Regions from separate parts of the Pseudoalteromonas sp. TB25 genome, predicted to be linked through region 1. Evidence: predicted binding sites of a transcription regulator. Region 1 holds the regulator's gene; each other region holds the start of a gene.
The links. The regulator FliA, encoded in region 1, starts transcription of late flagellar genes. The targets are predictions, from matches to a motif close to CTAAAGNTNNNNNNNNNNNNGCCGATA.
Positions count from the first base shown of each region.

Region 2: L652_RS0101070 (DUF5610 domain-containing protein) is a predicted target of FliA. The motif match lies at 2,131-2,157, and genes of this name have one in related genera.
Region 3: pomA (flagellar motor protein PomA) is a predicted target of FliA. The motif match lies at 4,034-4,060, and genes of this name have one in related genera.

Region 1 is NZ_AUTI01000215.1:11,783-15,916, reverse strand. It holds partial or broken gene L652_RS01000000123320 (chemotaxis protein CheA) at 1-219, opposite strand, end outside; gene L652_RS0105725 (protein phosphatase CheZ) at 235-1,008, opposite strand; gene cheY (chemotaxis response regulator CheY) at 1,026-1,409, opposite strand; gene L652_RS0105715 (RNA polymerase sigma factor FliA) at 1,450-2,160, opposite strand; gene L652_RS0105710 (MinD/ParA family protein) at 2,187-3,047, opposite strand; partial or broken gene flhF (flagellar biosynthesis protein FlhF) at 3,040-4,134, opposite strand, start outside.
Region 2 is NZ_AUTI01000056.1:5,693-14,825, reverse strand. It holds gene L652_RS0101080 (RNA-binding protein) at 1-133, shown strand, start outside; gene murI (glutamate racemase) at 96-896, opposite strand; gene L652_RS0101070 (DUF5610 domain-containing protein) at 962-2,101, opposite strand; gene trmA (tRNA (uridine(54)-C5)-methyltransferase TrmA) at 2,264-3,361, shown strand; gene L652_RS0101060 (DUF523 domain-containing protein) at 3,372-3,824, opposite strand; gene L652_RS0101055 (thiol:disulfide interchange protein DsbA/DsbL) at 3,885-4,523, opposite strand; gene L652_RS0101050 (thiol:disulfide interchange protein DsbA/DsbL) at 4,540-5,163, opposite strand; gene L652_RS0101045 (serine/threonine protein kinase) at 5,198-6,172, opposite strand; gene ccoG (cytochrome c oxidase accessory protein CcoG) at 6,258-7,688, opposite strand; gene L652_RS0101035 (hypothetical protein) at 7,977-8,336, shown strand; gene L652_RS0101030 (hypothetical protein) at 8,336-8,542, shown strand; gene L652_RS0101025 (UPF0149 family protein) at 8,570-9,133, opposite strand, start outside.
Region 3 is NZ_AUTI01000392.1:3,504-12,636, forward strand. It holds gene L652_RS0117075 (DNA topoisomerase III) at 1-1,519, opposite strand, end outside; gene L652_RS0117080 (hypothetical protein) at 1,565-2,071, opposite strand; gene L652_RS0117085 (flagellar motor protein MotB) at 2,284-3,204, opposite strand; gene pomA (flagellar motor protein PomA) at 3,207-3,974, opposite strand; gene L652_RS0117095 (exodeoxyribonuclease VII small subunit) at 4,296-4,538, shown strand; gene ispA ((2E,6E)-farnesyl diphosphate synthase) at 4,541-5,428, shown strand; gene dxs (1-deoxy-D-xylulose-5-phosphate synthase) at 5,534-7,396, shown strand; partial or broken gene L652_RS0117115 (hypothetical protein) at 7,597-9,133, shown strand, end outside.

The sequences.
Region 1 (4,134 bases):
AAATACGTTTTCAGCACCGTGACAAGCATCAACAAGTTCTGTCATAGCTAAAAAGCCTGCACCACCTTTTACAGTGTGAAAACCTCTAAATATAGCGTTTAGTAACTCGGTATCTTCTGGATTATTTTCCAGCTCAACTAACTGTTCAGATAAAAGCTCTAGGATTTCTCCAGCCTCTACAAGAAAGTCTTGTAAAATATCTTCATCGACTTCAAACATGCAGTTACTCTCCTCTTAGAAGCCCAAACTTGATAAAAGATCATCAACTTCATCTTGATCAGATACAACATCATTACGCGATTCTTTATCAATAATAGGGCCTTCAGGACCTGCTAAAGTTTGTGTGGCAACTGGTTCTTTTATTTTTTGTTGTTCTACTTTATTCGCGGTGCTGTTAGTGTCGTCTTGTTCAGCAAACGCAGTTAAAAGATGAAGTAAACTTTCTTCTACTTCCCTAACAAGTTCGATAACACGGCGAATAACTTGACCTGTTAAGTCTTGATAGTCTTGAGCCATTAATACATTTGTCATTAAGTTTTGAAGCTCATCAGTCTTATGATGAGAGTTGTTCATAAACTTATCGATGCTATGGCAAAGTTGCTTAAACTCACCAAGCTCAATCTCGCGGCTCATTAAACGATCCCATGTCGGTTTGATATGAGATATTTCGTCCGCTAACTGTTGGGCTATAGGTAAACTGGCCTCCACTGCATCCATTGTTTTATTAGCCGCATTTTCTGTCATTTCTATAACATAATTAAGCCGCTTTTTAGCATCTGGAATCGCATCTGTCGTTATATCAGTTAAGCGAGTATCAAGCTCAAAACTTTTAAGGGCTTCGTGCAGTTGACGAGTCAACTTTCCAACTTCAGCAAATAATTCAGACTGCTCTTTAGATGCAGCCTCTAAAATCAACTGATTTGCTTTGTCTTGCTCATCATTTTCTAAAAAAACAACGAGCTGACGAGCTTGTTCTAACGTTATTTGAGGCGCAGCTGGTGCTGGCATAAGCCTCTCCCCCATCATTAGCCTAAGCGTTCAAATACTTTTTCTAATTTAGTTTTTAATGTTCCAGCCGTAAATGGCTTAACAATATAACCATTAACACCAGCTTGCGCTGCAGCTATTATTTGTTCTTTTTTAGCCTCTGCCGTTACCATTAATACAGGGATATGTTTTAACTTATCGTCTGCACGTATTGCTCTTAAAAGATCAATACCCTGCATTCCAGGCATATTCCAATCCGTAACTACAAAATCAAACACTTGATTTTGCAACATAGGCAAAGCTGTAGACCCATCATCAGCTTCTTGAACGTTAGTGAAACCTAAGTCACGTAACAGGTTTTTTATAATGCGTCTCATCGTTGAAAAATCATCAACTACAAGAATTTTCATGTTTTTATCCAAAACATCCCCCAGTGAGGTATTAACCTTTGTTTACTTACTACTAATTTATCCAGTCATTGATTTTAGCTTTAAGCTTAATCATCGCCTGACCATGTATCTGACTTACACGCGATTCACTTACATCGAGTATATGTCCTATTTCTTTTAAATTCATTTCATCGTTGTAGTACAAAGAAAGCACCATTGCATCACGCTCTGGTAATGACTTAATTGCACTTAGCAAAGACTCATTAAACCTATCATTTTTAACATTATTAAAAGGTTTATCTTGTGCTAAATCTTGGCCTACAGGAGTAATAACATCCTCATCTACACCAAGGTCTTCAATGCCTAATATTTTGCTCGTATTCGCATCATTTAAAATATGATGGTACTCATTGAGCGAAATTTCAAGTTTTTCAGCAACTTCTATGTCCGTTGGTTCGCGGTTCAGACTACTTTCGAGCTCAGTAATTGCTTCTGCAACTTGCCTGTTTTTACGGTGAACTGAACGAGGAGCCCAATCACCACGGCGCATTTCGTCAAGCATAGCACCGCGAATACGAATACCTGCAAAAGTTTCAAAGCTTGCGCCTTTTGTTGCATCAAAGTTTTTCGAAGCTTCTATTAAACCTATCATTCCTGATTGAATTAAATCATCAAGTTGAACGCTAGGTGGTAATCGAGCAATTAGATGACATGCCACTTTTTTAACAAGTGATGCATGCTTCTCAACAATCACATTTAAATTTTGTGTTGATTGATATCCCATAGCTCTATTCACCAGTGTTGTCATAATTAACCGTTTACTAGTTTCTCAATGAAAAACTCTAAATGCCCAGATGGTTGGTTGGGTATTGGCCATTTAACTGCTTTTGTTGCCAGCGTTTTAAACGCAAGAGCGGCTGGCGAATTTGGAAAGAGCTCTACTATTACTTTTTGACGACGTGTTGCTTTGCGCATATTTTCATCATAAGGAACCGTTGCTACTAGCTCCATTGATACATCTAAAAAGCGGTCGGTAACTTTAGATAGCTTTGCAAACAATTCAGTGCCTTCACGCATACTGCGCACCATATTGGCAACAATTTTAAATTTATAAACGCCGTGTTCACGACTTAATACTTTAATAAGTGCGTAAGCGTCGGTGATTGATGTCGGCTCATCGCATACAACAACCATTACATCTTGCGCTGCACGCGAGAAGCTCAGTACCATGTCTGAAATACCAGCAGCTGTATCTACAATTAAAATATCAAATTCGGTATTCAATTCGCTAAACGCACGAATTAGCCCAGCATGCTCAGATGGTGATAATTCAACCATACTTTGCGAACCCGATGTAGCGGGTACAATTTTAATTCCTGCAGGGCCTTCAACTAAAATTTCTTCAAGCTCACATTCACCAGACAAGACATGTGACAAGTTACGCTCTACACGTAAACCAAGCATCACATCACAGTTTGCTAAACCCAAGTCAGCATCCAGCACTAATACTCGATTACCTTGCTGCCCAAGTGCAATAGCTGTATTTAGAGAAACATTTGTTTTCCCTACTCCACCTTTACCACCGGTTACAGCGATAACTTTTACGCCGTTGTTATTGTTTTGACTCATTTTGCGCAGGCCGCTTGCTTGATCTAATACTGTGTTAATCATACATCCCTACTGTGCTTGGCGCCACTGCTTGGTGCCTTGAATGTTGTTCTTTTGTTCTTTTTAAATATAATTGCTCAGCCTTTTTAACTAGTTTCTCAGCATTTGCAACACGAATATCCTCTGGTACTCGTTGACCATTAGTAAGATACCCTATTGGAAGGCGATTTTGAATCGCAATACTAATAATCTCACCCAAACTTAATGATTCGTCTAACTTAGTGAAAATACAGCCACTTAACTGTACTTTTTTAAAGTGACGTACAGTTTCTTGCAATACATTAATTTGTGCTGTCGCGCTAAGTACTAAGTAGCTGCGAATATCTACACGTTGGTTACGCATTAACGTGTTTAATTGCTCAGTTAAACGTAAATCTCGCTGGCTCATACCTGCTGTGTCAATTAATACTAGACGTTTATTTCGTAAATGATATAAAACTTCAGCTAATTCATTAGCATCTTTAACTTGCTTAACACCACAACCAATAATACGACCATATGTTGCAAGTTGTTCATAAGCACCAATTCTGTATGTATCAGTGGTTATTAACGCCACTTTATCGGCACCATATTTTTGTGCGCCTAGAGCTGCAAGCTTAGCAACAGTCGTTGTTTTACCCACACCTGTTGGACCCACTAACGCATATACACCACCTTGGCGAAGTATTTCATTATTGGTTGTTTGCATTTGATCTTCGACCATAGTTAACAATGCTTTCCAACCTTGCTTACGAGACACATCATCAGGTACAAAACATGCCATTTGCTGTGCTACTTCTTTATCGATACCCATACCGACTAAACGGTCAACCATACAAGCGCGTGTTGGATCGCGACGCGCCATATCTTGCTGCATCAAGCCTGATACTTGGTGTTCTAATAATTGACGGATTGCGTTCATTTCTTCACGCATTGTTGTCATTTCTTCGCTTTCATTATTAGGTGCTTGTTGGCGAGTGGTTACTGGGCTATCTAAATCATCAAAGTCGCGGTCTAAATCATCAAAACCTAAGCTATCCGCTTGAGTTTGTGGACGAACTGGCGCAGCAACTTCAGGAGCAAACATATTTTTAGTACGCTGCCCCATATC
Region 2 (9,133 bases), on a different contig from region 1:
TGATGCAGACAATGCAATTGCTAACTTGAACGATAGCGAGTTCCAACAACGTACTTTAAAGGTACGTGAAGCAAAACAAAAACAAGAAGATGATTCTAATGCTCTACGTACTGAGACGGATCAGTCAGTGTAACTAGCTTTACCGCTAGCTTATTGCTAAACACATCAGCCGTTGCATAATATTGCAGCGGCTTTTTTATGTCTGTTTGTTTATCCACACATAAGTTAAGTTGGTTAAGTAGGAAGTTGACTCTATTTGCTATCGCTACACCTGAATCAAGTAATTTTACATTCCCTTCAAAATACTGACTAATCGGCTCTGCTAATATCGGAAAGTGCGTACACCCTAGTACAAGTACATCTATTGTTTTATCTATATGTAGTTCATCAAGTACTTGATACAACTTATTTGTATCTAAAGAGCCTGTAAAAAAGCATTCCTCAGCTAACGTTACTAATTCAACACTGCTATACAGATTAACGATCACATTACGTGCATGTTCAGCAATTAATGTTTTTGTGTATGAACTGGCGACCGTTGCCGGTGTGGCTAACAAGCCAATATGATTTGAGCGTGTTAATTCTGCCGCAGGCTTTATTGCTGGCACAACACCTACAATAGGAATATCCGTAATTTGGCGAACAGCGCTGAGTGCAGATGTAGAAGCTGTATTACACGCTATTACAATTAAATCGACGTTAAGCGTGTTGGCTTTGATGAAATGAATAAGTGAACATAACCGGTTAATTATAGTTTGTTGGGATTGAGCACCATAAGGTAGTAATGCATTATCCATAAAATAGCTGTACTGAGCATTGGGGATACTTTGCTTGATATGTTCAAGTACAGTAGTTCCACCAATACCTGAATCAAAGACCATTATATGCGCTGACAAACTACCGTTCCTACTTTACTTTAAGAACGGCAGTTTGCCATGAGGTTTTTATAAAAGAAAGTAGTTTAACTTTGCGTGGCTTCTAAATCAGTAAGCCTGTTGGCTGCTGAATTTAACTGATTAAGGTTTTCGAACATAGACTTTGTATAATCTACTAACTTATCTATTTGTTCCTGATCTTGATTTAACCATTGGAGAATGCCAGCTAGCTGATTTTGTAATCCAAGCTCACCCGCTTTTTCAAAAGCATTTTTAAGGTCGTCATTAAAAGGGGCTAAACCCTCTGCTACTTGTTTTTCTGGTGCTGGTTTATATTCTTCATAGCTTTTAACTGTTGCTATTGTTTTTGTTTGGCGTAAATCCATAGAAAAAGCCACCAGCTGATCGCTGTCTAAACTCAGCTCTTGCGCTTGTTCAAATGCTTCATCTAAATCACCACCAAAAAAGGTTTTACTTAAATCTTGTAAGTCTTCCATCATCGCATTAATAGCTTCTTGCTCTTGCTCGTTTAAGTCACCATTTACCGACATCGAAAATGATACCTGTCGAGATTGCGATGATGAGCTTGCAAACGACTCACTATTACTATTTTGCTGATAGCCACTTGCCGATTGAGATTCAAATGCATCAGCAAAGCTAATACTTACCTCATCGCCTTCTGCGGTAGTAAATTTATACTCTGCATTACTCGTCATACTGACGTATTGGGCCTGGCTTATATTTACGCTGGCAGGTTGTGGGTTAAATAACGACTCTTCAAACTTATCCAGCCCATTGTAAATTCCCTCTTTGGACTTATTAATGCCCTCTTCCATGTCATCATTAAATACGCCTGTACCTTTGAGTTCATCAACAGCGTCGTCTATCCCTATTTGGACGCCTTTGCGCGCATCGCCTAACATATCTTTGAGCTTTTCGTCATCAGCGCCGTTAGCTTTTGCTTTATTAACAGCACTACTTACAAAATCGAGTACGTTTTTTACTATTTCATCAAAATCAAATAGTGGTTTATCTGCTTTTTTTTCTGCGATAGGCAATCCAAGCTGCTCAGCCATTTTATCGCCAAGCACGTTTGCGGCCAACTCTCGGCCTCGTTGTTGATAGCTATCTTGAGGAGACGTAATTGTAGGTTGCTGTATATCAGCTTTATTATTGAATTTATTGATGTTGTTGTTTGGCGTAAAGCCATAATTACCTATTTTCATGATTCGTCTCCTAAGCGTGCGTAGTTTATTATCGGCTACAACAACAAAAACTAAAGTACAATGTTCAATAAAACAGCATAAATGCTAGCCAAAACTAGACAAATACGCAGCGCTCCCTACAATAGCGCCGATAAACAGATCTTAGATAAGGTAGTAGCGTTAATGGCAGTTATTAAAATAGATACCACACAGTACCAAGCGCAGTTAAGTGAAAAAGAGCAGCGTATTAGTGCGCAGTTTCAACGTTTTGGTGTGGAGCAATTAGAAGTATTTAGCTCAGAGCCAACTAACTACCGCCAACGTGCTGAATTTAGAGTATGGCACGACGGTGATGATCTGTTTCACATTATGTTTGATCAACGAACAAAAGAAAAAATCCGTGTTGATACATTTGATCCAGCAGCGCCTCTAGTAGGTGAAATAATGCAGGTGATGATTGAAAATCTTAAGCCTTGTGAAATATTACGCCGTAAGTTATTTCAAATCGATTACCTATCAACGCTAAGCGGTGAAATTTTAGTAAGCTTGCTTTATCACAAACCACTGGATGATGAATGGTTAAGTGAAATTAAAGCACTGAAAGAAAAGCTTAGCAGTAAATACAAAATTGACTTTATAGGCCGTGCTCGTAAACAAAAAGAAGTACTAGGTGATGACTTTGTAACTGAACGTTTAACAGTTAATGGGCAAGAGCTTATTTATCAACAAGTAGAAAATAGCTTTACTCAGCCTAATGCAAAAGTAAATATTAATATGCTGGAGTGGGCACAAGATTTATGTAAACCACTTAAAAATGATTTACTAGAACTGTATTGTGGTAACGGTAACTTTTCAATTGCATTAGCAGGTTCTTTTAATAAAGTATTAGCTACGGAAATATCAAAATCATCTGTTCATTCTGCTCAATACAACATTGCTAAAAACAACGTAGAAAACTTAGATATTATTCGTATGTCGAGTGAAGAGTTTACTCAAGCAATGAATGGCGAGCGTACTTTTTCGCGTTTAGAAGGGATTGATTTAAAAAGCTATGACTGCCAAACCATATTAGTTGATCCACCACGCGCGGGCATGGATGAATTAACGTGTGACTTAGTAGCTAACTACGAAAGCATAATTTATATATCGTGCAACCCTGAAACTCTTGAGCGTGACCTTGATCACTTAACACGTACGCATAACGTTAAGCGCTTTGCTATATTTGATCAGTTCCCATATACACATCACATTGAGTCGGGTGTTTTCTTACAGCGCAAATAACCAGCCAAAATTAAAGTGCCAGTACTTTTATAAGTGCTGGTATTTGCTCTTCACTAAATACTTGAATACCATTTTTTATTAATAATGCTGTAGTTAAACCTAGCTCTTCGATTTTTACTCCGTGATGCTTTCCATCATATATTGTATTTCGTCCGCAAGAAGGGCTCGATTCTTTAAGTAGAGCAAAACGAACTTGATTCTTTTTACAGAGTTCTAGCGCTATATTAGCTCCAGTTTGAAACTGTTCTGTTACATCTTCTCCTAAATTAGTAACTACACTCCCCTGTATTATTTCAGCAGGAGCTCTAGGAGTAGGAAGCCCACCAGCGACCTCAGGACAAAACACAATTAACCTATTTTGTTTTTGCCACAAATTAAGCGGTGGATGCAAAATTGCGTGTCCTCTGCCATCGTAGCGAACAGGCTGCCCTAGCAAACAACTCGATACTAATATTTTTTCCATCGCTATATCCTTATAAAACAAAAAAAGCTCCTTAAGGAGCTTTTTTTGTTTTAGCTAAAGTTACTTGTTAGCTAAGTAATTTATTAATTTGCTAATGTCTTCAGGTTTAGTAATACCCGACTCACGACCTAGGTTTAATTTGTACTTACCATTTACAATAAAGGTAGGTACGCCACGAAGTGCGCCTTTTTCTTTAAAGTAGTCTTGATCGCGTTTCATTTTAGAGCTCAGCGTACGTACCGAGAAGCTTTTAAACAGCTTATCAAACTTATCACCATCAACGCCCTGCGCTACAAATATATCTTTTACATCTGCAAGCTCATTAAATTTAGCGCGCTTTGTATGGATATGATTAAAGATTGCAGAAATAATCTGATCTTTTTGTGGAAGCACTTCAGCTGTCGCCAGAGCTTGGCTCATCATCTGTTGGTTTTCTGGGTCACGTACACCTACAAAATCAACATGGCTCTTTTTAAATTTAACGTTTTTATCAAGCTTAGGCTTAAACTCACCAATTAGTGCTTCCATGTTATTACATGCAGGGCAGTAAAATGAGAAGAACTCTTTAACCTCTGGCTTTTTAGTTGCACGCTCAGAAACTACGTCGTAATGCACGCCTTCTTCATACGTTGCTGCAAAGCTTGTTGCTGCCATAGGAAGTAATATTGCAAGCAAACCTGCTTTAACTAATTTAATCATTATTATACTCCGAAATTTATAGTGCTAATAAAAACGCTACTAACTCATCAAGTTCTTTTTGATTTTTGATGGTGTTGAGGTTTATTTTATATTTATCGTTAACAATAAAAGTAGGTACACCTGTAAGTGCGCCTAATTTTGAATATTTATTCTGTTTGTTTTGCATTGCTTGCTCAGCTGAAATAACAGGCATGCTTGCAATCTCTTGATCAAACGTTGCGCTATCAATACCATTTACTTCAAGTAATTTTTTAACGTCTTTCATTTCAGTTAATGGTGCACGTTGAACATGGATACTTTTAAAAATTTGATCGCTAATGCTTTGCGCCTGACCATGCTGCTTAGCAATTAAGTAGGCAAAGCTTAAATTACTTTGTGCTTGTGGCGACACGCCACCTAAAAAGTTAACGTGGTTTTTAATAAACTCAGCGCCTTCTGGCAAGCCTTTTTCAATTGCTTTTGCTACTGGTTCAAACTTAAAGCAATGTGGACAGTAAAATGAGAAAAACTCGGTTACTTGCGGTGACTTGCTTTTGTCTACATCTATAACAGTGTATTGATTATCAACTTCAAACTGTGCAGCAAGTGCTGCAAATGGTAAACATAAAAGTAATAAACTCAGTTTTAATTTTTTAAGCATTTGTATCTCGTTGTACTTGTCTTTAAATAAAATATTACGGCAATAACTTTAACGGTGCTTCTTGCAATGCTGCAAGCTGCTCTTTCAGTGCTAAAATTTGTTGCTCCCAGTATTTGTCATCAGCAAACCATGTAAAGTTCCGCACAAAAGCAGGATCACTCCATCGTTTAGCTACCCATCCCATATAATGGATAATACGCATTGCTCGCAGCGGTTCAATTAATTTGAGTTGAGAGTGATCAAAATCACAAAACTCTTCATACGCATTTACAAGGGTGTCTAACTGTAACAGTTGCGTCGCTCTATCGCCACTGAGCATCATCCATAAATCTTGGATTGCAGGACCTTGGCGGCTGTCATCTAAATCAACAAACATTAGCGCATCACCTGCCCATAAAATATTACCAACGTGGCAGTCACCATGTAAGCGAATACTTTGCACATCTTTATACTGTTTTTGCGCCTGCTCTATCACTAAATCTAAAATAGTATAAAAGGCAGTATTTATTCCCATGGGCACTAAGTTACTTTTTTGAAGATGAACTTTGGCTGTATGCAAATACTCCTCGCAGGTAACTGTTGGCCTATAAGTAAAAGGTTTTGTTTTAGCTACTTGGTGCATTCGGCCAATTAATCGCCCCATTACATCAAGCTGATCTAAATTATCAACCTCAAATAAACGCCCGCCTACACTTGGAAACAACACAAACAAATACCCTTCGTGTTCAAACAAGCTTTGCCCATTATATAAAATAGGGGCAACAACGGGTACTTCTGCATCCGCTAGTTCAAATGCAAAGTCATGCTCTTCTTGAATTTGCTCTTTACTCCAGCGCTCTGGGCGATAAAACTTCACTACGTAACGCAGGCCATCATCCGCTTTAAATTGGTACACTCTGTTTTCATAGCTATTGAGCGCTAATAAACCAGATTCGGCGTATACACCTACGCTTTCTATTGCATCGAGTATTAGATCAGGTGTTAAGTCAATAAAACTAAATTTACTCATACTCTTCTTATATAAAATAAAAGCGGGTTATATACCCGCTTTTGTTAATTGCTATATCAACTTACCTAATTAAGGTAAGTTGCGATTATCGCGCTTTAAAAAAGTTACTCGACTGCGATATTGTCTCATCCGGCTCATCTACCGGTGAAAGCACAAAGTTAAACTCAGTCATCGGCGCCTTCAAATCATAAGGGTCCATTACAAGTGACAATGGTACGTTATGAGATTCCCCTGCCTGCACAGTAAATGACTGCTTACCAATATACTTAAAGTTATCTAACCCTTGTACTTTAATATTAAAGGTTTGCTCGTACTGCGCTTTATTAATTACCTTTAATGTATAGGTGTTCTCTACTAAACCATCAAAATCGACACGATATAATTGGTTTCGGTCACGAATAATATCAAAGTCCATTGTTTTACGCAGTGCTATATTAGCGACAAGCGCTCCCGTAAGCACAACAAGTATGACCGTGTAACCAATAATTTTAGCTCGCAGTGGATTTGTTTTATTTTCTGGGGTTTCGAGATTTCGCTCTGTCGTATATGAAATAAGCCCACGCGGGTATTCCATTTTATCCATTACGCCATCACACGCATCAATACATGCACCACAGTTGATACACTCAGCTTGTAGCCCATTTCTAATATCAATACCTGTTGGGCACACTTGAACGCACAAGTTACAGTCTATACAGTCGCCTAGTTCTAAATCTTTATGATCTACTTTACGTGAACGAGGACCACGGCTTTCACCTCGGCTTTCGTCGTACGTTACGGTGTATGTGTCTTTATCAAACATAGCTGATTGAAAACGAGAGTAAGGACAGATGTGTAAACACATAATTTCTCGCATCCAACCGGCATTACCATAAGTACACGCTGCAAAGAAAATAATACTGACTAGTGCATAACCGCCTACATCAAACGTTACAAAGTCAGGGAGTAACTCCCTTATTGGCGTAAAATAACCCACAAAAGAAATTGCGGTATACAACGAAAACAATACCCAACTAGTATGCTTTGCCGTCTTACGCCAAAACTTATCAAAATTCATGGGTCGTTGATCGAGTTTTTTACGTTGATTAGCCGTGCCTTCAAGCTTTTCTTCGAACCAAATAAAAATAAAAGTCCAAACAGTTTGCGGACATGTATAGCCACACCACACCCGTCCATAGAAGGTGGTCACTAAAAACAACGCAAATGCTGCCAACATAAAGATAAACGCTAATATAGTAAAATCTTGAGGCCATAGCGTTAAACCAAAAATATTGTATTTTTGACCAATTAGATCAAACAGCACAGCTTGCTGGCCATTAAAATTAATCCAAGGTAGTAACATAAACGCAAGCAGGCCTAAAAAGCCAATGCGCTGTCTAAGTAATTGATGTAGGCCTTTTACAGCACGCACATAAATACGATTTCGGGGATTGAACCTATCATCTTGACGGCTTAAATCCGGTTTTTGGATTTTCACCTCTACAGGGATATTCTTTACTTTAATTTGCTTGTCCATCGAAGTTCCTCAACGCCGCTTGGAAATAAAAATCCAGCAATACTCAAGTACTCTATACTTAAAGTTAGCAAGTTACTTGCTAGGCATATTTACTTTAATAAATTGCCTTCTCGAATACTTTCAGATATTTCAGAAATATCTGACTGCTGTTAACCATTATAACAATGTTGGTTAAAATTACTGGCATAGATTGCTAATAATTTATTCATCCCAGTTACTTGCTTTTAAAATGCAGTTTATTACACTGCATGGTAATTCAACCCTACTTAGATCAAGGTTTACGTATCCATGAAAAAATTTATTATTTTGGTAGTTGTGATCCTTGCCTTTTTTACAATCGATCACCCACTTATAAAAGAACCTCGCGAAAGGTTACTAGGTGAAGGCATTGGCTTTTTAAGTGATGCAAGCAAGGTCAACAGAAGCCCCGCTGCAAATATGGCGAAAAATAGGATCAGCAGTCAACTTAAACTATCTGAATCTGAAGGTGAGTATGTAGAAAAAACGTTTACAACAGATGACTCTGTTCAGTTATTTCACCTACGCTATTGTCGTGAGCGTGACTTAAACCTTTATTTTTATGACGACCGTTTAAATACGGTATGTAAAATAGTGACTGAAGCATTAGAGCAAAAGCGAGCAAAGTAGTGGATTTTTCAGGATTAAATAAAAAAGCAAGCGACTCATTTCATAAGCAGCGCAATATGCTCAAGCAATTAGCGCAAGGCAAAACATTAAAGTGTGAGAAGTGTAATGGGGTTTTAACACTTGATTTAGCCACCAGCGAGCCTGGTAAAGGCATAGTAAAGTGCAAACAAGGCTGTACGGATATTATATTAGAGCTAGGCACTTAGATTAAACTAAGCGCCTAGTATTAATAATTACTCTTCCCAACTCTCGTCGGTTATCAAGCCGCTATTAATTGCGACCACTTCAATTAGTTCAGCAAACCCTAATGCAAAGTCACCCATAGATTCATACTGATACTGACACAAAGCTTCTATTGTCATGTTATTTTGTTTGGCAATCTGAGCTATTGCTAGTTGGTCGAGTGCAAAAAAGCTTAGTGTGCTTAACGCACTTTCTAGTGCTTGTTTAAAATCAACGTCTAATTGCGGTGCATTTAACAAAGGTTCTGCATAAGCTTTCGTTGCAACTAAGAAGCCTTTACTCCACGACTTACAAAATTCAGCATCAAATGTGTCTGGTAATTTATATCCAGTTTCGAACACCTGCTCACTAATTTTGTGATAAAGCGCCATAAACAAAAAAAGCATTTCTTCATCTAAATCATTAGCTGTGTTTGGCAATATCTGCTCAAGCCACTCATGTACATCTAATGGGTTAGGCGAACAAATTACACCAAATAAATAGCCTTGGCTTTGTACAAGGGTCATTGCTTGAGATTGGGTATTTAAAAATGAGCTGAGCTGCTTTGCGTGCAA
Region 3 (9,133 bases), on a different contig from region 1:
TAACATAACGGCTAATGCCCGTCATCGCAGCCAATAATGTAGCATCGGTAAAATAAGCTGGGGGTGATGTATGCTTTTCGACTACTTCGCCTTTATCACAAAAAAGAGGCATACCTTTTGTTAAAGGAGGTAGCGAGGCTTCATCTTTTAATTCAGATTTACCCATTAACACCTTAAAACCCAAGCTTACATCTTGCTTTGCATTTGCCTTAAAAAGCCCACCAGCAATAATTACCTCAGCTTTAGTTTCGTTATATATATAGTCGGGATAAAACTGAATTAAGTAATGACGGCTTATTAATTGATATACTTTTACTTCGTCACCGCTCAAACTCGCTGACTTTAACTGCTTAGCCGTAGGCACAATGGCATGATGGGCAGCTACTTTTGAATCGTTAAAACATTTACTACGCTTTTTTACATCTGCCCCGTTTACTAATTCACTGCTTTGCCCCCCATTTGCACTTATTGCCTTTAAAATAGCAGATGCTTCTTGATGGTGATCTTTAGGTAAATAACGATTATCTGAGCGTGGGTAAGTAATTAGTTTATGACGTTCGTAAAGTATTTGGCAAATATCCAATACTTTTTGAGCTGGCATACCAAATGCTTTAGCAGCATCTATTTGCAGAGCAGATAAATTATAAGGTAATGGAGCACTTTGCTTTTTTTGTTTTTGGTCGAGTAAAGTAAGCTCAGCACTTTGCTTTGTAATACGTGAAGCAACATTTTCTGCAAGAGCTTTGTTAAGTATTCGCCCTTCTTCATCTTGATGTGGCTCACATGCTTTGCTTGGAACCCACTTAGCTATGAATGGTTGATTATCTGGAGTAAGCAAATGCGCCAATACATCGTAAAAAGGCTTAGATACAAAGTTCGCTATTTCGTTATCTCTATTAACAACAAGACCTAAAATAGGGGTTTGCACTCGCCCTACCGAAAGCACATTACCAAACCCTGCTTTTTGCCCAGCTAGTGTGTATGCACGTGTTAAATTCATACCAAATAGCCAATCAGCACGAGAGCGCGCTAAAGCAGATACACTTAACGGAATAAAATCTCGATTAGAACGCATTGCGCCCAATGATTTCTTTACCGCCGATAAGTTTAAATCACTAATGAGTAAACGTTGCGTACTCTGCTTTTTAGCCTGACTTATTTTAGCTTCTTCTATTACTTGGTCGACCAGAAGCTGGCCTTCACGGTCTGGATCGCCAGCGTGAATAAGTTGCGAGGCTTGTTTAATTAATTTTTTTAAAACAGTGAGCTGTTTGCGAGTTTTGGTTTTGGCTTTTAACTTCCACTGCTCAGGTATTATAGGTAAGTGATCAAACTGCCACTTTTTAAAGCGCTCATCGTAATCATCGGGCTCTGCTTGTTCTAGTAAATGCCCTATACACCACGAGACACAATCTCCGTTAGCGACTTCTATATAGCCATCGTGTTTTTTATGTGGTTTTGGTAACGCATCAGCAATAGCGCGTCCTAGTGAAGGTTTTTCTGCAATGTAGAGTTTCATGGGAGTCGCTCACTCACTGTTCATATAAACAGTAGTTTAGCACAGCTATTTTGAAGGTGGGGAGTTTTCTATTTTTGACTTTACACTACCTTGCTTAGTGAAAAGGATAATTAAAGGTAAATAGCATACAACCACCGTGGCAATATTGATAAATGGCATTAGGGTCTGATAAATAACGGTACTGTAAGCTAAATCCCACAAATGGCGGTCAACTAATCGGAATAGTTGTAATATAGGTGCGCCAATAACAACTAGTTGCCCAATAACACATTGCCATAAATAAACTTTATCCTTTATACCCCAGTAAGCTATAAGTGCCATCCAAGTAATATCTGTGATCGCCCAAACTAAATAACGATAAATATAAATGTCATCAAACGCTCGTAGGCTTGAAGCAGTTAGGTTACCAAAGAGGAAAAAAGCTGCGGTAAGTAATACAAATCGAAAGGCTAGGCGATCTTTAAATACAAAAAATATAAAAATAGCCGGACTTAGCATTAAAACCCAGCTTTTGCTTAAAATACTAACAACATATAAAAACCATTCAGGCAAAATACTCTGCCCTATTTTGTTTTTTTATCGTCATCAGTACCATCACCATTACCCGGCATGTCGCAATATTTATTGATTATTTTCACAGGCACTCCATTACATATGTTAAGGAAATGTACTGTAAGCTAAAATGACGAAATTGCCAAGATACTTAAGGCAATTAAGTACCTTAAATAAAAACAAACATAGTGAAATATAACACAAGCAATAACTTAGCGCACATCAATAGGAGCAGACTCTTTAGCCTTACCTTGCAGGATTGATATTTCTACTCGACGGTTTCTTCGGCGATCTTCATTTGAATCGTTTGGAACAAGTGGACGAGTATCAGCTCGCCCCACTACCATCATGCGGTTTTTATCAAACCCTTGCACCGTTTGCAGCTCGCTTGCTACAGCTACAGCTCGCTTTGACGATAAGTCCCAATTATTAATATATAGCTCATTCGATACCTGAAAATCGTCGGTATGGCCAGATACAGTTATTTCGCCAGGTACATCTTTTAACAGTACACCAATATCTTGAATTATGGGTTTAAACTTAGGTTGTAAAAATGCACTACCCGAAGGAAATGAACCATTCTCTCTAATACGAATAATTATTTGCTGCCCTAAAGATTCAAGCTCAATTGCACCATCTATTATTTGCTTTTCAAGCTGCTGCGCGATTTTTTTAACGAGCTCGTTAGTTTGTTCCTGATCGGCCGCTGAAGTTGCTTGCTCTGACGATTGCTCTTGAGAAGTACTACGAGATTCGCCACCACGTTTGTCCCCGCGTTGTTCTTGCCTGCCACCAGCTGAGCTTTCATCTCCAGCCTGAAACTCTAACATTTGTTGAGTCATTTCTACTGTTTGTTGTTGAATAGTTTCTATTGGAGTGGGTTCTGGTTTGCCTGGGGTAAACTCCATAGCAATAACAGAGGTACCTTTAGGGATATCTTTTACTTCAATTTTATTCTGCACACCAAAAGCAAACTTCATAGAGCCCGCAATTTGTTTAAACTTAAGTACATCCATTTCTGAAAACGCAAGCAAGAGTACAAAAAAGCACATTAACAGTGACATTAAATCGGCAAATGTTCCCATCCATGCTGGTAGGCCTGGTGGTGGGCATTTGCACTCTTGATCAGACATAATTACTCCTCGGTATCTACTTTGCGTTTAGATTCAGCTAAGTAATTTTTCAAAATACCTTCGATTACTTTTGGATTTTGGCCATCTTGTATACCTAAAATAGCATCTAAAATTAAACGCTGATTCATAGCCTCTTCGTCTTTACGTAGTTCAAGTTTTACCTGAATAGGAATTGCCACAACATTGGCTAAAAACGCACCATATAAAGTTGTTAAAAGCGCTACCGCCATTGCCGGGCCAATTGCTTTTGGGTCATCCATGTTAGATAACATTGCAACTAAGCCAATTAGAGTACCAATCATTCCCATTGCTGGTGCAATATCGGCTAATGACTTAAATAAGCCTGCGCCCATTTCATGTCGAGTAGTGGTTAAAGAGATATCTTTTTGAAGTGTGGCGCGAACAACATCTGCGTCATGGCCATCAACAAGCATGTCGACGCCTTTGCGCATAAATGGATTTGGGATTTCAGCTTCTTCGAGTGCTAAAAACCCCCCTTTACGAGCTGAATCAGCAAGTTCTACTGCTTTTTCAATAAGCTCTTCTGGCGTTTCAATTTTAAACATAAACGCTTTAGCAACAACTTTACCTATACCCAAAAACTGCGACATGGTGAAATTTGATAAAACAATGAAAAGTGAACCACCAAATACAATTACACTAGAAGGAGCATCGGCAAACATAGCCATTTCACCGCTACTACTCATAAACATAGACATGACAATTAAGCCAATTGCGCCTAGGATCCCGATTATGGTTGCTAAATCCACATTTCCTCCAGAAGTTTCATGCTTAATGGCCTTATCATAAACTTTTATTATTAACTGCTTATCGGCAACATATTGAATTGCTTAAGCCATTTTTATAAATAAACATAAAAAGCAGCCTTTAGCACTATTTTAGATCAAGATATAAGGGCTACCTAATTATCAATTGATTTATTAAACTTACAGACCGCTATTAAGGCTTTATTAATACACTTGAAATATAATTTAACGTTATAAAGGTAAAAAACCAATATCATCCTTTGACCTAGTTTAGCATTCCCCCTAAAATTGACCCCTAAATTTATTATGTAAGCTGAAATAAAGATGGCGACTAAAAAACCTGAAAACTTAAGTTTCGAACAAGCACTAGAAGAATTATCTACAATCGTTAGTGACATGGAACAAGGTGACTTATCGCTTGAGCAATCGTTAAAGCAATTTGAGCGTGGAATTGCATTAGCAAGTGCTTCATCAGGTAAATTACAGCAAGCAGAACAAAAAGTATCAATTTTGATGGGGAATGGCGAAAAGTCAGTTCTTACGAATTTTGATAATGATATGGAATAGCTGTGAGCATAAATAATTATATCGAACGTGCTCAAAAAGATGTAGTAGCGACCTTACAACAGCATTTTAAACAGCCTCTCGATACTGAAGAAACAGTCAAGAACGCCACCCAGTATGGATTATTTAATGGCGGTAAAAGATTACGTCCATTTTTAGTTTATGCCACAGGTAAAATGCTCGGTGCAAACCAGCAAGACTTACATGTACTTGCAGCTGCAATTGAGTGTATCCATAGCTATTCGCTAGTTCATGATGATTTGCCCGCTATGGACGATGACGACTTACGCCGTGGCCGCCCTACTTGCCATATAGAATTTGGCGAGGCAAATGCAATTTTAGCCGGTGATGCCCTACAAACACTCGCCTTTGAGCTTATTGCGAATCACAAATTTACATGCTCGTCGCAAACACAAGTAAAAATGATTGCTACGCTTGCCAACGCATCAGGCCTTGAGGGCATGGTAGGCGGACAAGGTCTTGACATAGCAGCAACAGATAAAGTAATTACCGTACAAGAGCTTGAGCGAATACATAAGCTAAAAACCGGAGCTTTAATTAATTGTGCAATTACACTTGGTGCACTGTGCAGTGAAAAGGCAGATCAACAAACCTTAGAAAATTTAAGCATTTTTGGGTATGCTATAGGGCTGGCGTTTCAAGTACACGACGACATTTTAGATGTTGAAGGCGATACGGTTACTTTAGGTAAACCACAAGGCTCCGATATTGCCGCGAATAAAGCGACATATCCGGCGTTATTAGGTATGCTAGGCGCTAAAGAAAAGGCGCAAAATTTAATACAACAAGCCCATGAAGCGTTGGCAAATATAGATGCTGACACAACACTTCTTGCGTCGCTAGCAAATTACCTAATTGAGCGTGACCACTAATTTTTGCTCATACGTATTGCAATTAGCACTGACATTATTACTCAACATTAATTATTCGTAAAAGCTTTGAATGAATTAATGTTAGCGAAGGATATATATAAAACCATGACACTTGATAGTAGCAAGTATCCATTACTTAATTTGGTTGACGAGCCAGCCCAATTGCGTGACTTAGCGCAAGACAAACTCCCTGCATTTAGCAATGAGCTGCGCGATTATTTACTCAACTCAGTATCGCAAAGTAGCGGTCATCTAGCGTCTGGTTTAGGGACGGTTGAACTAACCGTTGCGCTACATTATGTTTATAACACTCCAGACGATCGCCTAGTTTGGGATGTGGGTCACCAAGCTTATCCACATAAAATCCTTACAGGTCGTCGCGACCAAATGCACACTATTCGCCAAAAAGACGGTTTGCACCCTTTTCCTTTTCGCGATGAAAGCCAATACGATACGTTTAGCGTAGGTCATTCAAGCACCTCTATTTCAGCTGCCTTAGGTATGTCTATTGCCGCCCAAAAAGAAGGCAAAGGTCGAAAATCTGTAGCCATTATTGGTGACGGAGCTATCACCGCAGGCATGGCATTTGAAGCGATGAATCATTTAGGCGATGTAAAATCAGACATGCTTATTATTTTAAATGATAACGAAATGTCGATTTCAGAAAATGTTGGCGCATTAACAAATCACTTTGCCCGAATTTTATCAGGTAGCTTTTATACTAACATTCGTGAAGGCAGTAAAAAGTTACTCTCAGGTGTGCCTCCGGTAAAGCAACTTGCCAGTAAAATGGAAGAGCACATTAAGGGCATGATGATCCCGGGGACCTTCTTTGAAGAATTAGGCCTAAATTACATAGGCCCAATTGATGGTCACGATGTAAACATGCTTGTAGATACATTGCGTAATATGCGTAATTTAAAAGGCCCACAGCTTTTACATATAAAAACGCAAAAAGGTAAGGGCTACAAACCGGCTGAAGCCGATCCTATTGGCTACCATGGTGTACCAAAATTCGATCCGAGCACAACTAGCCTGCCTAAATCTAAACCTAGCGCTGCTACTTTTTCAAAAGTTTTCGGCGATTGGTTATGCGACATGGCAAAGCAAGACAGCAAGTTAATGGCTATTACGCCAGCAATGCGCGAAGGCTCTGGCATGGTACGTTTTTCTAAAGAGTTTCCAGATCAATACTTTGATGTGGCCATTGCAGAGCAGCATGCTGTTACTTTAGCAGCTGGTTTTGCTTGTGAAGGTTTAAAACCTGTTGTTGCTATTTACTCGAGCTTTTTACAACGTGCGTATGACCAATTAATACATGATGTTGCACTGCAAAACTTACCTGTATTATTTGCCATTGACCGCGCTGGTATTGTTGGAGCCGATGGTGAAACTCACCAAGGTGCGTACGATTTAAGCTTTATGCGCTGTATTCCAAATATGGTAATTATGGCACCAAGCGACACCAACGAATGCCGCCAAATGCTATACACCGGTTATAAAGAAAACTGCCCTGTTGCAGTTCGTTACCCTCGAGGTAGCGCAGGTACTGCAGACATTGAAAGCACTATGCAACTGCTCGAAATAGGTAAGGCAGATACAATTAAGAAAGGCAGTAAAATTGCCATTTTATCGTTCGGTACATTACTTGAAAACGCCCAGCTTGCAGCTAACGAATTAGATGCAACGCTTGTTAATATGCGTTTTATTAAACCACTTGATACTGCACTTTTAAATGAGCTTGCTACTAGCCACGATACCTTTGTTACGCTTGAAGATAACGCGATTGCTGGCGGTGCCGGCTCTGCAGTTAATGAATACTTGGCAACGCAAAAAGCTGATATTAATATCCTTAACTTAGGTATTCCTGATGAGTTTATTAAACACGGCACGCAAGATGAAATGCACGATGAAATGGGATTAGGCGAGCAAGGAATATTAAACGCTATTAAGGCGTTTATCGCTTAAGCTATTTACTTAGTTTATTAAAAAGGAGCCTCAAGGCTCCTTTTTTTGTTTTTAATTTTAACTTTTTTGCATCCAGTTTCATTTTATAGCCGTTATTGATATGAGGTTAACATGTAAATAATCAGTGCCGCTTAGTCTATGCCTTATGAGCAAGCGCGTTATTTACCTACATTTGATGGAATATTTAAAAGGTAAAAATGATGAATAAAGCTAATTTAACAACTCATTCAACACAAAAAAACACACTTAAACACACGCTTAGTTTTTCAGCTTTAACACTTGCAGTATTAATCGGCATTACAGGCTGTAGCTCAGACGATGGTGAAAACGGCGTAGATGGTATTGCAGGCACCGATGGACAAAACGGTACCGACGGTACAAATGGCAACCCTGGTTTTGCATCAGCCACATTAATTTTGGCAAACAATGGCGAGAGCAATACAGGCACTATCGATTTAATTAACCAAAACGCCTCTAAACTAAAAACCTTTAATACAACAGCTAACGAAGGCGTTGCATTTGATAGCTTAGGTAATTTATTGCAAGCAAGCGACAGCGAAAATGGCAGTATTAAAACTATTTGCCAGCTTGCAAATCGTAGTGACGGCGCAACCTATACAGCTAATACAGATCGCGAAATAACAGGTACTAACACAACACTGGTAAACCCTAAAGGAATAGCTGTAGCACAAAAGAGTGGCCTTGTTTTTATTGCTGACTTTGGCGCTATGCAAGTAACGACTTTTGGCGCTACAGCCGCGGGCGATGCAGCGCCTTTAGGCACAACTATTACAGAAGCGGCGCCGTGGGATGTTGATTATGATGAATCTAACGACCGCCTTTATGTAGCACTAACAAATGGTGATGTAGCCGTTTATGATAATTTTGTTGGTGGTGAATTTGCCGCAATGCCAAGCCGCACAATTACTCCAAGTAATAATGATGGCACGCAAATATCTGTAAATATTCACGGCATTGTTTATGACTCAAATACTAATAAACTTGTTTTGTCTGATGTAGGCAGTGCCTCAGACGCAACCGATGGTTCGTTATTTGTAATTAATAATGCTTCAACTGCAGAGGGCTTAGTAAGCGTTGCACGAAGTATTGCCGGTCCAGCAACAATGCTTGGTAACCCAGTTGATATTAGCCTTGAAGGTAGTGACTTACGTGTAGCTGAAAAATCAAATGATGCTGTTCTTGTGTTCAGCAATATATTTTCAGGTGAGAGCGGCGATATCACTCCTGATTTAGTTACCTCAACAATTAAACCTGAGTCAATTACTAAACTGGGTATACAAAATGAGATGGCTGATATTTCAGATAGTGATACCGCTAATATGGCGCTGCTAGGTGTTGCTGTAAGTAGTAATCCGGGCACTGCAGGTGAAACAACTGGGCAAATTAGTCGATTAAGTTCACAACTTAACACAGAAATTGGCAACTATAATGCAAGTCAAACTATCGAAAGTGTAACTTTTGATAAAGCGGGTAATAGCTATACAACGTTCGATAACAGTACAACCTCAATTGGCGGTATTGTTATTTCAAATAAAGTGGCAATAAACAGAGATGGGCAAACTTATAATACGAACCAAGACAGCATTATTACTGGTTCGAATACAGGCCTTATATCTCCTAAAGGTCTTGATGTGGCTTCTGATAGCGGTATGATTTTAGTTGCAGAAAATAATGCAGATACTCCAAGCATTTCAATATTTTCAACTTGCACCACAG